Regions from separate parts of the Streptococcus sp. Marseille-Q5619 genome, predicted to be linked through region 1. Evidence: predicted binding sites of a transcription regulator. Region 1 holds the regulator's gene; each other region holds the start of a gene.

Region 1 (4,352 bases):
TTTCTTCTCTTGACTTCGTACCACAATCACAGAGTAGGATTGGAAATTCTTCCAAGACGAGGCCATTTGGGCCGCTGTCAGGATTTCAGTCAAGTCTTCCTGAGGAAGGATTTGCTCCTTAAATCTTCGAACAGACTTATGAGCTTTCATCAGTTTAATCGTTTCTGTCATCGACGGTTTACTCCTTCTAAACGAGTCTCCTCAGCCAAATAACGGATGCGTTCCATGACCCGTCTGGCTTCCCAGGTTTCGTCATTTCCATTCTTCCCTTTAGCAAAATGCTTCTCCAAATCTTCAAAGTTGAAGTTGGATGTGAAAAAGGTCGGTAAATTTTCCTGCATCCGATATTGGAGAATGACCTGCAGGATTTCGTCACGCACCCAAGCTGTTGATTGCTCGGCACCAATATCATCTAAAATCAGGACTTCAGACAGTTTAATCTCATCTACCAAGGTCTTGACATTACCATCACTAATAGCATTTTTGACATCAATGACAAAGCTAGGATAGTGGAGAAGAGTGGAGGAAACACCACGTTTTTCTGATAAATCATGAGCTAAGGCAGCCACCATGAAACTTTTACCCACACCAAAGTCTCCATACAAGTAAAGACCTTTTCGAATAGCTGGATATTGCTCCACGAATGCTAATAACTTTTCAAAAACTGGTAAGCGCCCCAAATCATCCAAGTCTACTTGAGCCAAACTAGCTTTCCTGAGACTGGCTGGCAGATTGATTAACTTGAGACGGTTCTTAATAGCCGCTTCTTTTTCCGCCGCAATTAGTTCAGGAGTTTCTTCATAAGAAACGTCCGCATAGCCATGATTCATGACTAGTATAGGCTTGTAGCCTTTGGCAATATAATCCGTATCACCACGAAGAAACTTATCACGCTCGGTGATGTACTGATTAAACTTGGAGATACTGCGTTTCAATTCCTCTGGAGTCAAGGATTCTTGCTGGATAAAGGCCGCAACATCAGGGTCCTTCATGATTTTCTGAACCAAATCTTGATAATGAAAACGGCTAGGTTGACGTTTGAGTACGTCTCCGACACTTTCCATCTAATCTCCTCCTTTTTCTAATCGAGCTAATAGTTCTTGTTTCTTACGTTCTAGTTCCAGACGAGTTTCCTCGCTGGTTTCATTCTTATAATCTGGATTGCTCCACTTGGGTACATTGGACTTGGTAGGACTCGGTTTACTAGCCTTTTGAGCCTGATTCTTCTGCCCTCTCTCACGGATGCGCAAGACTGCCTCTTCTGCCGAATGTATCTTTTGATAGGCATAGTCATTGGCCACTTTCATGGCATATTTCTCATTGATGTTTGCTGAATCCACCTTATTAAAGGTCAATAAGAGAATGATATTGATGACTTCGTCCAGCAAGCCCAAGCCAGCCATCTGTTGCAAGAGTTCTCTTTCTGTTTGGGTAATGGTTCCCTTACGTGTTTGCTTGATTTCTGCCAAGAACTGCAGGGCAGTTTTACTTTTTGCTTCCTTGATAATGGTTGCTTCCTTAGGACTAAAATCAGAAGAAATCGGTTTTTGAGCGATTTTTTCCCGCATGCGTTTGGTTGAAATGACCTGGGAAACAGCTGTTGACTTAGCCAATTGATAGGTCTCAAACCAAGTCCATTTCTTCTCCTCGGCAATGGCAAAGAGGTTTAAGACATCGGACTGCTCATCCGCAAAGCGAAGGCCATCTCTAGCCATAAGCTGACGAAAATGGTCCAAGTCAAAATCGTTGGCCACTTTCTTCTTGAGACTAAGGTCTTCTTGACTTCCCAGTTCTTCCAAATCTGGAAAGACTTGATTGAGCGAGATAGGTATTTCTTCTCCCTCAGCACTCTCAACTTTCAAATCCTCCACAGCTGCATCGCCAATCTTTTTTTCCAAGAGTCTACGATAAACAGGGTGTTCCAAAAAATCCTGACTCGAAAGAGGAGCATGGAGGGCTAGCTGATAAACTTCCCCCTTTTGATAGAGGGTCAAGAGATTGAAAGCAGATAGGATTTTCAGGGCTTTTATCAATCTATCCATTCCAAAATTGAGATGGTTGAGAATACTTGAAAAGAGGTATTCCTTTCTGCCATTATCCCAAAAACTGATTGTATAAAGATAAAGGCTCAGTGCCTCCTGACCGATAATCGGGAGGTAGCACTGTACCAGAGATGAGGTATCTTGCGACACCCGATTATTCTTTAGATAAGAAAAACGGTCAATTGGCTTCATTTATCTTTCCTTTTTCTTTTTAGAGGACTGGGTGATTTGTTGGAGTAAGCTCTCTAACTCACTGACATCCTTAAAACTACGATAGACACTGGCAAAACGTACATAGGTAATCTCATCCAATTCAGCCAACTCCTCCATGACGAGTGAACCAATGTCCTCACTTTGAATTTCGTTTTCATTTCGACCACGGAGTTTCTGTTCGATACGATTGACTACCATGTTGATTTCATCACTTGACACAGGACGTTTCTGGGCTGAGCGGATAATCCCATTAAAGATTTTATCTCTGGAGAATTGTTCCCGTGTGCCATCTTTTTTAACAACCACTAAGGTTCTTTCTTCTACTCGTTCGTAGGTTGTAAAACGGTGCTGGCATTCATCGCACTCACGTCTTCTACGAATAGTGTTCCCTTCTTCTGCTTGGCGACTATCGATAACACTTGACTTGGTAGCCCCACATTTTGGACAACGCATCCTTTCCCTCCTTATCGTTTTCTTTTCATTATACCATTTTTTAAACGATTCCCAAAACAATTCTTCTTTTTGCTTGACAAGTTTTTTGTTTTGTTGTATTATTTAATTAAGACAAATAGATAAAAAGAAAGGAGACCAAGATGTCCTGGACATTTGACAACAAAAAACCCATCTATTTACAGATTATGGAGAAAATCAAGCTTCAGATTGTTTCCCATACACTGGAACCCAATCAACAACTTCCGACCGTGAGAGAGCTAGCTAGCGAGGCAGGGGTCAATCCAAACACCATCCAAAGAGCCTTGTCAGACCTCGAACGAGAAGGATTTGTCTACAGCAAGCGCACAACTGGACGATTCGTAACTGAGGATAAGGAGCTAATCGCCCAATCGCGCAAACAATTATCGGAAGAAGAATTGGAACACTTCGTTTCCTCCATGACCCATTTTGGCTATGAAAAAGAAGAACTACCAGGCGTAGTCGGCGATTATATTAAAGGAGTTTAAGCCTATGTCATTATTAGCATTTGAAAATGTATCCAAATCTTATGGAGCAACACCAGCCCTTGAAAATGTTTCCCTTGAGATCCCAGCTGGAAAAATTGTTGGTCTCCTTGGCCCAAACGGCTCAGGAAAAACAACCCTGATTAAACTAATCAATGCCCTCTTGCAACCAGATCAAGGACGCGTCCTTATCAACGACATGGACCCAAGTCCAGCAACCAAGGCCATCGTAGCTTATTTGCCAGATACAACCTATCTCAATGAGCAAATGAAGGTCAAAGAAGCCCTAACCTACTTCAAGACCTTCTATAAAGATTTTAATCTTGAACGCGCCCATCATCTGCTTGCAGACCTAGGCATTGATGAAAATAGTCGTCTCAAGAAACTATCAAAAGGAAACAAGGAAAAGGTACAACTGATTTTGGTTATGAGCCGTGATGCTCGCCTCTATGTTCTGGACGAACCCATTGGTGGGGTGGACCCAGCAGCCCGTGATTATATCCTCAATACCATCATCAACAACTACTCACCAACTTCTACCGTTTTGATTTCTACCCACTTGATTTCAGATATCGAGCCAATCTTGGATGAAATTGTCTTCCTCAAAGACGGAAAAGTCGTTCGTCAAGGCAATGTAGACGATATTCGCTATGAGTCGGGTGAATCCATTGACCAACTCTTCCGTCAGGAATTTAAGGCCTAAGCAAAGGAGATTATTTATGTTTTGGAATTTAGTTCGCTACGAATTTAAAAATGTTAACAAGTGGTATTTAGCCCTCTACGCAGCCGTGCTAGTCCTTTCTGCCCTTATCGGGATACAAGCACAGACCTATAACAATCTGCCTGTCAAAGAAAGTCAACCTACTATGCTACTTTTTCTAGCCCTCGTCTTTGGTGGCTTGATGATTACACTTGGGATTTCAACTCTTTTCTTAATCATTAAACGCTTTAAAGGCAGTGTCTATGACCGACAAGGCTATCTGACTTTGACCTTGCCAGTTTCTGAACACCATATCATCACAACCAAACTAATCGGTGCCTTTATCTGGTCGTTGATTAGCACTGCTGTCCTAGCTCTAAGTGCTGTTATTATTGTGACCATAACGGCTTCAGAATGGATCCCTCTTTCTTATGTGATTAC
Region 2 (4,352 bases), on a different contig from region 1:
CAGTTTGGACAAGCAAATCCTCTCTCAGTTGGTTCAAAATCCCCTTCAAAGTCACACTTGTAGCAACGGTCAATCGGAGTATTGGTGCCTAGATAGCCTACACGGTCATAAGCATAATCCCAGACAGCTTCCAATGCTTTAGGATTTTGCTGAAGAACTGGATACTCACAATAATGGATGAAACCACCTGACGCACCTGCTTCTGGATAGACTTTCTCAAAGTCTAATTTTTCAAACGGGGTTGGATTTTTACGAACATCGTAGTGGAAAGAATTGGTGTAGTATTCCTTGTCTGTAATATCAGGAATAGAGCCAAACTTGTCTGTATCTAGTCGACAGAAACGGTCTGTCAAGCTTTCGGACGGTGTTGAGTAGATAGAGAAATGGTAGCCATATTGGTCAGACCACTCTTCTACACGGCGTTTCATATCACGAATGATATCCAGCGTGAACTCCTTGGCTTCTGGATTGTGTTCCCAGCTGTTACCAAAGAAAACGGTCGCCACTTCGTACAAACCGATGTAACCCAGCGAAACGGTTGCCCGACGATTCTTAAAGAGCTGGTCAACACTTTCTTCTTTACCTAGACGATGGCCAAAAGCACCGTATTGATAAAGGATAGGAGCATTGGCTGGCGTCGCTTCTTTAGTACGTTCGACACGGTAAACAAGAGCATCTTCCGCAATATTCATTCGCTCGTTGAAGATTTCCCAGAACTTATTCATGTCGCCCTCAGACTCAAGGGCAATACGAGGCAGGTTAACCGTCACAACACCCAGATTCATGCGACCTGAATTGACTTCTACACCATTTTCGTCTTTCCATCCTTGGAGGAAAGAACGACAGCCCATAGGTACCTTGAAGGAACCTGTCAAGTCAACAATCTTATCATATGACAAAACATCCGGATACATCCGCTTGGTTGCACACTCAAGAGCCAACTGCTTAATATCGTAGTTGGGAGTCCCTTCTTCCAAGTTAAGGCCTCTTTTCAGCGTAAAAATCAGTTTAGGGAAGATAGCCGTTCGATGTTCTGAACCAAGGCCCTTGATTCGGATGTTCAAGATAGCTTTTTGAATTTCACGCTCAAAACGATTGGTTCCTAGACCAAAACCTAGCGAAGTAAAAGGTGTTTGACCATTTGAAGTGAAGAGAGTATTGATTTCATACTCAAGGGATTGCATGGCATCATAGATGTCTTTTTGCGTTTTCTTCCAGGCATAATCTTCCCGTTTTTCAGGCAAGACCCACTCTTCTGCATCTTTGAGGTGTTTTTGGTAATTCTTCTCTGCGTAAGGAGCCAAAACTTCATCGATACGGTCAGCTGAACAGCCACCGTACTGGCTAGAAGCAACGTTGGCGATGATTTGCGAAATCTGTGCTGTCGCAGTCTGAATAGACTTGGGGCTCTCTACCTCCGCATTTCCAATCTTAAAACCATTTTCCAACATACCTTTAAAGTCAATCAAACAGCAGTTGGTCATAGGGGTATAGGGGCTGTAGTCCAAATCGTGATAGTGGATATCTCCCTTTTGGTGGGCATTGGCTACGTGCTTAGGAAGCATTTGCAGTCCGATTGATTTCCCAACAATTCCTGCTGTCAAATCACGCTGGGTGTTGAAGACATCGCTGTCTTTATTAGCATTTTCATTGACAACTGCCTGATCTTTGTTAAGAAGTTTATGGATACTAAAGTTAATATCTGTCGCTTTTGAGCGCTCAAAATCCCTTTGTGTCCGATAAGTAATATACTCCTCAGCTAGCGCATATTCTTTGGCTTCGAGGAGTTCATGTTCTACAATATTTTGAATTTCGTAAATCTTAACCCCCTGTGGAAAGCGACTATGAATTTCTGTGACAATTCGCTCGGTCAGAGCATTGAGGCGTTTTTCGACCAAGGGTGTCACATCCATAACCTTGTCTGCTGCCTTGTGGAGAGCCTTGTCAATCTTGTCCACATCAAATACAACACGTCTCCCATCTCGTTTCTCGACGAAGAGAGTTGGCAAAATTGTAATTTTTTCTTCTAGTGCAATCATATGCATGCTCTTTTCTAAAATGTTCTTTCTAAAAAGTATTATACCACTCTAAAAAGAAAAATCAATATCTTGTGTTAAAAATCCTAAAATTTTTAACACAAGATATTGATTTGGTTATTTGATTTTATAGACTTTAAACTCTGAGTAATCCGTCTTTACTTGTTGGTAATTTTCTTTCAAGATTGTTTCTACTTCAGACCAGACTGGCACCTTGTCATTTACCACAATCACCTTGGGTTGTTTTTCTTTCAAGTCATTAAGTAGCTTATTCCGGTTTTCCTCAGTTGCTGTATAGTGCATCGGGGACAAAATAGCCGATGGCGACAAGCGCTCACTCTTACGATAAAGAGTCGCAGTATCATCCCATGCATAGATAGCATCTTCCGTACTTGTCTCCTCTTTTACTAAATCAGCAAGACGATCACGTTCTTGATAAGGTACCGGATAAAGGACAAACTTCATCAAAAAAGGAACAGACAAAAGATAGACAAGCCCTAAAACTGGCAGATATAGATTTCCTTTGAAAAAACGACTCCATAGACTAACTGGCGTTTCTCTTCGTCTTCGTCTAACACTACGCCCCCTCTGTTGACTCTTAATATTGGTTACCAATAAAAGTAGGAAAACAGGGAAGACGACCATCAAATAAGAAGCGTGCAGAGGCTCTTGTGAAAAGAAAAGCAAAATCAAACCTAAAATTGTCACAAGACTTGCAGGAACCGAAATGACGTATAGTTTAGAGGGTTTGGATTGAAAGAGACCTAAAAAGATACAAACCACAAATCCCAAACCAAGGGACAACAAGCCATAAAACAAAACATTTTCTAACAATGCCGAAACAGAAACCAAACGAATGGAATGAATTGGATACAAAATTCCACTAATAGCATCCCCAAAACTTCCTGTTGCAACACTATAGTAGGCAGTTGGATAAAAGACCAGTGAAAAACCTAAAGTCACTGCAAGAAACTGATAAAATCCATGTGCAAAGCGTCTATGCCCAAGGTTAAAGACCAACAAGCCTAAACTCACTACAGCAATAAACAGGAGCGATGACAAGGGGGCAAAGAAAAATCCTCCCGCCAAAGCCAGCCCAATCCGTATAAATCCCTTATCATGGCTTGGATTGCTTAGATAAGCCGCAACTAAACTAAAGGCCGCGAATAAGAAAGGAAGCGCTAAAAGAGTCGCATAGCCTCCACCAAAAGCAAGACCTGTAACTAGCATGTAAAAAATAGTCACCACTTGTCCAGCTTGCTCTCCTTGCTCTGTCAAGGTATCCGCTGATCTAAAGAGGAAAAATCCTCCTGCTACCAAGGCTAACCACTCAAAGATGGCAAAGAAAAATCCGCCCTGAGTCACGTAAGTCAGCAAATAATAAAGCAAACCTTGACTTCCATAATAGTCGCTGTAAATTTTCCCTGCCTGATGAAGCGCCCAACCTGCATAAAAATCCTGCACTTCCTGTGCACTCATTAAATCGAGTAATAGCGGTACTCCTAGAGTTATCCCTGTTACAAGCGTACTCCATAGTAAAATTTTTACCAAAGGAAGACGACTTGATTCACGATGATGCGATTCTTGTTCGATTTGGTATTCTAGAGGTTCACGATTCTCCTGATGAACTTCTTCTACTCTACCATACACACTCATATCGTTTCTCCTATTCAATTTATCTGTCTTAGTATATCAAAAAGTCCTAGGATTGTCAGCTTGCGATGGCTGTTTGAGTGATTTTTGCATAGTTTCACAAAGGTTTCAATTTCCCGAAATCGATGTAAATTCGTCTGTTTAAATGTTTTGATATAATCCAATTCTTTCTGAGTCAGCATCGTCCCTCCCTATATCTTTCTATTCGTAAAAAGCAAGAAAAAGAGGACTCGGTCATTTCCTAAGTCCTAGATTTCTTATAAGATTGGGGCGAATAACTGGGCGATTTCTTTTACAAGCTTTTGATACCAGCTCGTTTTGATAGAATGGGGATAAACTTCCTGAGAATCTGCAAATATGTTTTGAAAATCTCGGGCAATTTCCATTATAGAAGGAGTTTTATAGAGTAAGACTGCATTTTCATAATGGTGTACCAAGCTTCGGTAGTCGAGATTGATTGTCCCCACCACCGCAAAATCTTCGTCTACCAACATCTGCTTACTATGAATAAAACCTGGGCTATACTCATAAATTCGAACACCAGCAGAAAGAAGGTCTGGATAAGCCCCTCTTGTGACTAACTGAATAAACTTCTTATCTGGTATGTAAGGGGTGACAATCCGAACATCGACCCCTCTCATAGCAGCATTTTTGATTGTCTCC
Region 3 (4,352 bases), on a different contig from region 1:
GTTCACGCGCGATATTGTTTGACTCAACCAAGGTCCAGTAGTTCATAAGCATAAAGTAGATGCTTGTAAACTCAATAGACTCAGGCGATCCATATTCAATCAATTGTTGGGCAAGGTAGCTGTGAAGTCCCATAGCACCAAGACCAAAAGTATGAGCTTGGCTATTTCCATAGTCAATCGTAGGTACAGCCACGATGTGTGAACTATCTGTAACGAAAGTAAGGGAACGAACCATAGCACGGATAGAACGACCAAAGTCAGGTGAGGTCATCATGTTGACCACGTTGGTTGAACCAAGGTTACATGAAACATCTGTTCCCATTTGAAGGAATTCTTGAGCATCGTTGATAAGACTTGGTTCTTGGACTTGAAGAATCTCAGAACACAAGTTACTCATGATAATCTTTCCATCAACAGGATTTGCACGGTTAGCCGTATCAATATTGACTACATAAGGATAACCAGACTCCTGTTGCAATTTAGAGATTTCAGTTTCTAAATCACGCGCCTTGATTTTTGTCTTGCGAATATTTGGATTTGCGACCAATTCATCGTATTTTTCAGTAATGTCGATGTAGTTGAATGGGACATTGTATTCTTTTTCTACAGAGTAAGGGCTGAAGAGGTACATTTCTTCATTTTTACGCGCCAATTCGTAGAATTTATCTGGTACTACAACACCAAGTGATAGGGTTTTGACACGAACTTTTTCATCGGCATTTTCTTTCTTAGTTGAAAGGAAGGCGATGATATCTGGGTGAAAGACGTTGAGGTAGACAACCCCAGCACCTTGACGTTGCCCCAATTGGTTTGAGTAAGAGAAGCTATCTTCGAAGAGTTTCATAACTGGTACGACACCAGAAGCTGCTCCTTCATAACCCTTGATAGGTGCACCAGCTTCACGAAGGTTGCTGAGGGTAATTCCCACACCACCACCAATACGTGAAAGTTGAAGGGCAGAGTTGATAGAACGTCCGATAGAGTTCATGTCATCCGTCACTTGGATTAAGAAACAAGATACCAACTCCCCACGACGAGCACGTCCAGCATTCAAGAAGGAAGGAGTAGCAGGTTGGTAGCGTTGGTGGATGATTTCATTGGCAATATCGATTGCAACAGCTTCATTCCCATCAGCGAAATAAAGGGCGTTAAAGAAGACACGGTCTTCCATACTTTCAAGATAGTATTCACCGTCATTAGTCTTTAAGGCATATTGATTGTAAAATTTATAAGCAGCCATGAAAGACTTGAATTGGAAGTTTTGGTCTTTGATAAATTGAGCCAATTCTTCCAAGAACTCTGGACGGTATTTCTTGATAAAGGCTGTTTCGATGTAGTTGTGTTCAATGAGGTAGTTGATTTTATCAGTAATTGAATCAAAAACCATAGTGTTTGGAACGACATTTTCTTTAAAGAAGGCATCCAAGGCTTCCTTATCTTTATGAAGCATGATTTGTCCATTAACAGGACGGTTAATTTCGTTATTGAGACGGAAGTAAGTCACGTCTTCAAGATGTTTTAATCCCATAAAATTTCCCTTATCTAATTACAAAAGAAAGGCTTCTAAGTTAGCCCTAAAAGCAGTTTCTTCTGGATGATGTACTAAGATTATGCTAATTGTTTCAGTTTTCCTGGTTGGAAACCTGAAAAGACTTCAGTTGGTGTTTGGATAACAGGAGCTGCGCTAAAACCGAGCTCTTTAACTTGAGCGATGTACTCAGGTTGCTCATCAAGATTGATTTCACGATAAGAGACATTATTACTGTCCAAGAAACGTTTGGTCATCTTACATTGGACACAGTTGTTTTTAGAATAAACGGTTACCATTGTGTAACTCCTCTTCAAAATTTAATACTATCCTAGTATATCAGAAAATAAAATTTTGTCAATGATTTGAACTAAATATAGTGGTCTGTTTTTCTAGTCAAGCTCACAAAACACAATATGTAGTGTTTACTTTATAAAACAGCAATGATTATCCTATAAATCGTTTTTAAAGAAACTATATCCTGTGTTTTGTTATCTAGGATAGAAGATTTTCAGCAAGTTATCTGAAAGGAAATTGAAGGAAAATCCAGAAAATGCTTGAAAAAAATCCTAGAAGATGGTATAATACCAAACTGTAAGGGTTATCACATATAACTCAAAAAAAGAAAGAACAAAAGGAGAGTCAAACTATGGCTTCTAAAGATTTCCACGTAGTGGCAGAAACAGGTATTCACGCACGTCCAGCAACATTGTTGGTGCAAACTGCTAGCAAATTTGCTTCAGATATCACTCTTGAATACAAAGGTAAATCAGTTAACCTTAAATCAATTATGGGTGTTATGAGTCTTGGTGTTGGCCAAGGTGCTGACGTAACTATCTCAGCTGAAGGTGCAGATGCAGATGACGCTATCGCTGCAATCTCAGAAACAATGGAAAAAGAAGGATTGGCATAAGGGAAATGACAGAAATGCTTAAAGGAATCGCAGCATCTGACGGTGTTGCAGTTGCAAAAGCATATCTACTCGTTCAACCGGATTTGTCATTCGAGACTATTTCAGTCGAAGATACAAACGCAGAAGAGGCTCGTTTGGATGTTGCTCTTGAAGCTTCTCAAAACGAGCTTTCTCTTATCCGCGAGAAAGCTGTAGGTACGCTTGGTGAAGAAGCGGCTCAAGTTTTTGACGCTCATTTGATGGTTCTTTCTGACCCAGAATTGATTGGTCAGATTAAAGAAACAATTCGTGCTAAGAAAGTCAATGCAGAAGCAGGTCTTAAAGAAGTGACTGACATGTTCATCACTATCTTTGAAGGTATGGAAGACAACCCATATATGCAAGAACGTGCAGCGGATATCCGCGACGTGACAAAACGTGTATTGGCAAATCTTCTTGGTAAGAAATTGCCAAACCCAGCTTCTATCAATGAAGAAGTAATCGTGATTGCGCATGACTTGACACCATCTGATACAGCTCAATTGGACAAAAACTTTGTAAAAGCTTTTGTAACAAATATCGGTGGACGTACAAGCCACTCAGCTATCATGGCACGTACACTTGAAATTGCAGCTGTATTGGGAACAAATAACATCACTGAAGTGGTGAAAGACGGTGATATCCTTGCCGTTAACGGAATTACTGGTGAAGTGATTATCAACCCAACAGATGAACAAGCGGCAGAATTTAAAGCAGCTGGTGAAGCTTATGCTAAACAAAAAGCTGAATGGGCCCTTTTGAAAGATGCTCAAACAGTGACTGCTGACGGTAAACACTTCGAGTTGGCTGCTAACATCGGTACTCCAAAAGACGTGGAAGGTGTTAACAACAACGGTGCAGAAGCGGTTGGACTTTACCGTACAGAGTTCTTGTACATGGATTCTCAAGACTTCCCAACTGAAGATGAGCAGTATGAAGCATACAAGGCTGTACTTGAGGGAATGAATGGTAAACCAGTAGTTGTTCGTACAATGGATATCGGTGGAGATAAGGAACTTCCTTACTTCGATATGCCACATGAAATGAACCCATTCCTTGGATTCCGTGCCCTTCGTATCTCTATTTCTGAAACTGGAGATGCAATGTTCCGTACACAAATCCGTGCCCTTCTTCGTGCTTCTGTTCATGGTCAATTGCGTATCATGTTCCCAATGGTTGCCCTCTTGAAAGAATTCCGTGCAGCTAAAGCAGTTTATGAAGAAGAAAAAGCAAACCTTCTTGCTGAAGGTGTTGCAGTTGCGGATGACATCCAAGTTGGTATCATGATTGAAATCCCTGCAGCAGCGATGCTTGCAGACCAATTTGCTAAAGAAGTAGACTTCATGTCAATTGGTACAAACGACTTGATCCAATACTCAATGGCAGCAGACCGTATGAACGAACAAGTTTCATACCTTTACCAACCATATAACCCATCAATCCTTCGCTTGATCAACAATGTTATCAAGGCAGCTCACGCTGAAGGTAAATGGGCTGGTATGTGTGGTGAGATGGCTGGTGACCAAAAAGCTGTTCCACTTCTTGTCGGAATGGGCTTGGATGAGTTCTCTATGTCAGCAACATCTGTACTTCGAACACGTAGCTTGATGAAGAAATTGGATACTGCTAAGATGGAAGAGTACGCTAACCGTGCCCTTACAGAGTGTTCAACAATGGAAGAAGTCCTTGAACTTCAAAAAGAATACGTTAACTTTGATTAATTTCATTAACCTTGTAACCTAGTTGCAAGGTTTTTTGATACATTCGGGAATAGTATAGTCTTGTAAAGTCCACTTTTCAATGATGAAGAGGCATGATATAATAGGAGAAGCAAATAGAATAAGAGAGAAATCATGTCTAAAGAAATTGATATTGAGTATTACCACCAGCTAG

Evidence for each region. Region 1 encodes NrdR, which represses ribonucleotide reductase genes. Its sites were predicted from a motif close to ACACNATATATNGTGT; they were not measured.
Region 2: a site for NrdR is predicted at 2,099-2,114, ahead of nrdD (anaerobic ribonucleoside-triphosphate reductase). Genes of this name have one in related genera too.
Region 3: a site for NrdR is predicted at 1,938-1,953, ahead of nrdH (glutaredoxin-like protein NrdH). Genes of this name have one in related genera too.

The regions. Positions count from the first base shown of each region.
Region 1 covers NZ_CAMPPO010000004.1:244,842-249,193, forward strand. The annotation lists gene OC530_RS06610 (NADPH-dependent oxidoreductase) at 1-171, opposite strand, end outside; gene dnaI (primosomal protein DnaI) at 168-1,064, opposite strand; gene OC530_RS06620 (replication initiation and membrane attachment family protein) at 1,065-2,234, opposite strand; gene nrdR (transcriptional regulator NrdR) at 2,235-2,708, opposite strand; gene OC530_RS06630 (GntR family transcriptional regulator) at 2,849-3,214, shown strand; gene OC530_RS06635 (ABC transporter ATP-binding protein) at 3,219-3,914, shown strand; gene OC530_RS06640 (hypothetical protein) at 3,931-4,352, shown strand, end outside.
Region 2 covers NZ_CAMPPO010000002.1:659,235-663,586, forward strand. The annotation lists gene nrdD (anaerobic ribonucleoside-triphosphate reductase) at 1-2,039, opposite strand, end outside; gene OC530_RS04275 (damage-inducible protein CinA) at 2,154-3,692, opposite strand; gene cls (cardiolipin synthase) at 3,947-4,352, opposite strand, start outside.
Region 3 covers NZ_CAMPPO010000001.1:87,403-91,754, forward strand. The annotation lists gene nrdE (class 1b ribonucleoside-diphosphate reductase subunit alpha) at 1-1,528, opposite strand, end outside; gene nrdH (glutaredoxin-like protein NrdH) at 1,609-1,827, opposite strand; gene OC530_RS00435 (phosphocarrier protein HPr) at 2,178-2,441, shown strand; gene ptsP (phosphoenolpyruvate--protein phosphotransferase) at 2,447-4,180, shown strand; gene OC530_RS00445 (YkgJ family cysteine cluster protein) at 4,313-4,352, shown strand, end outside.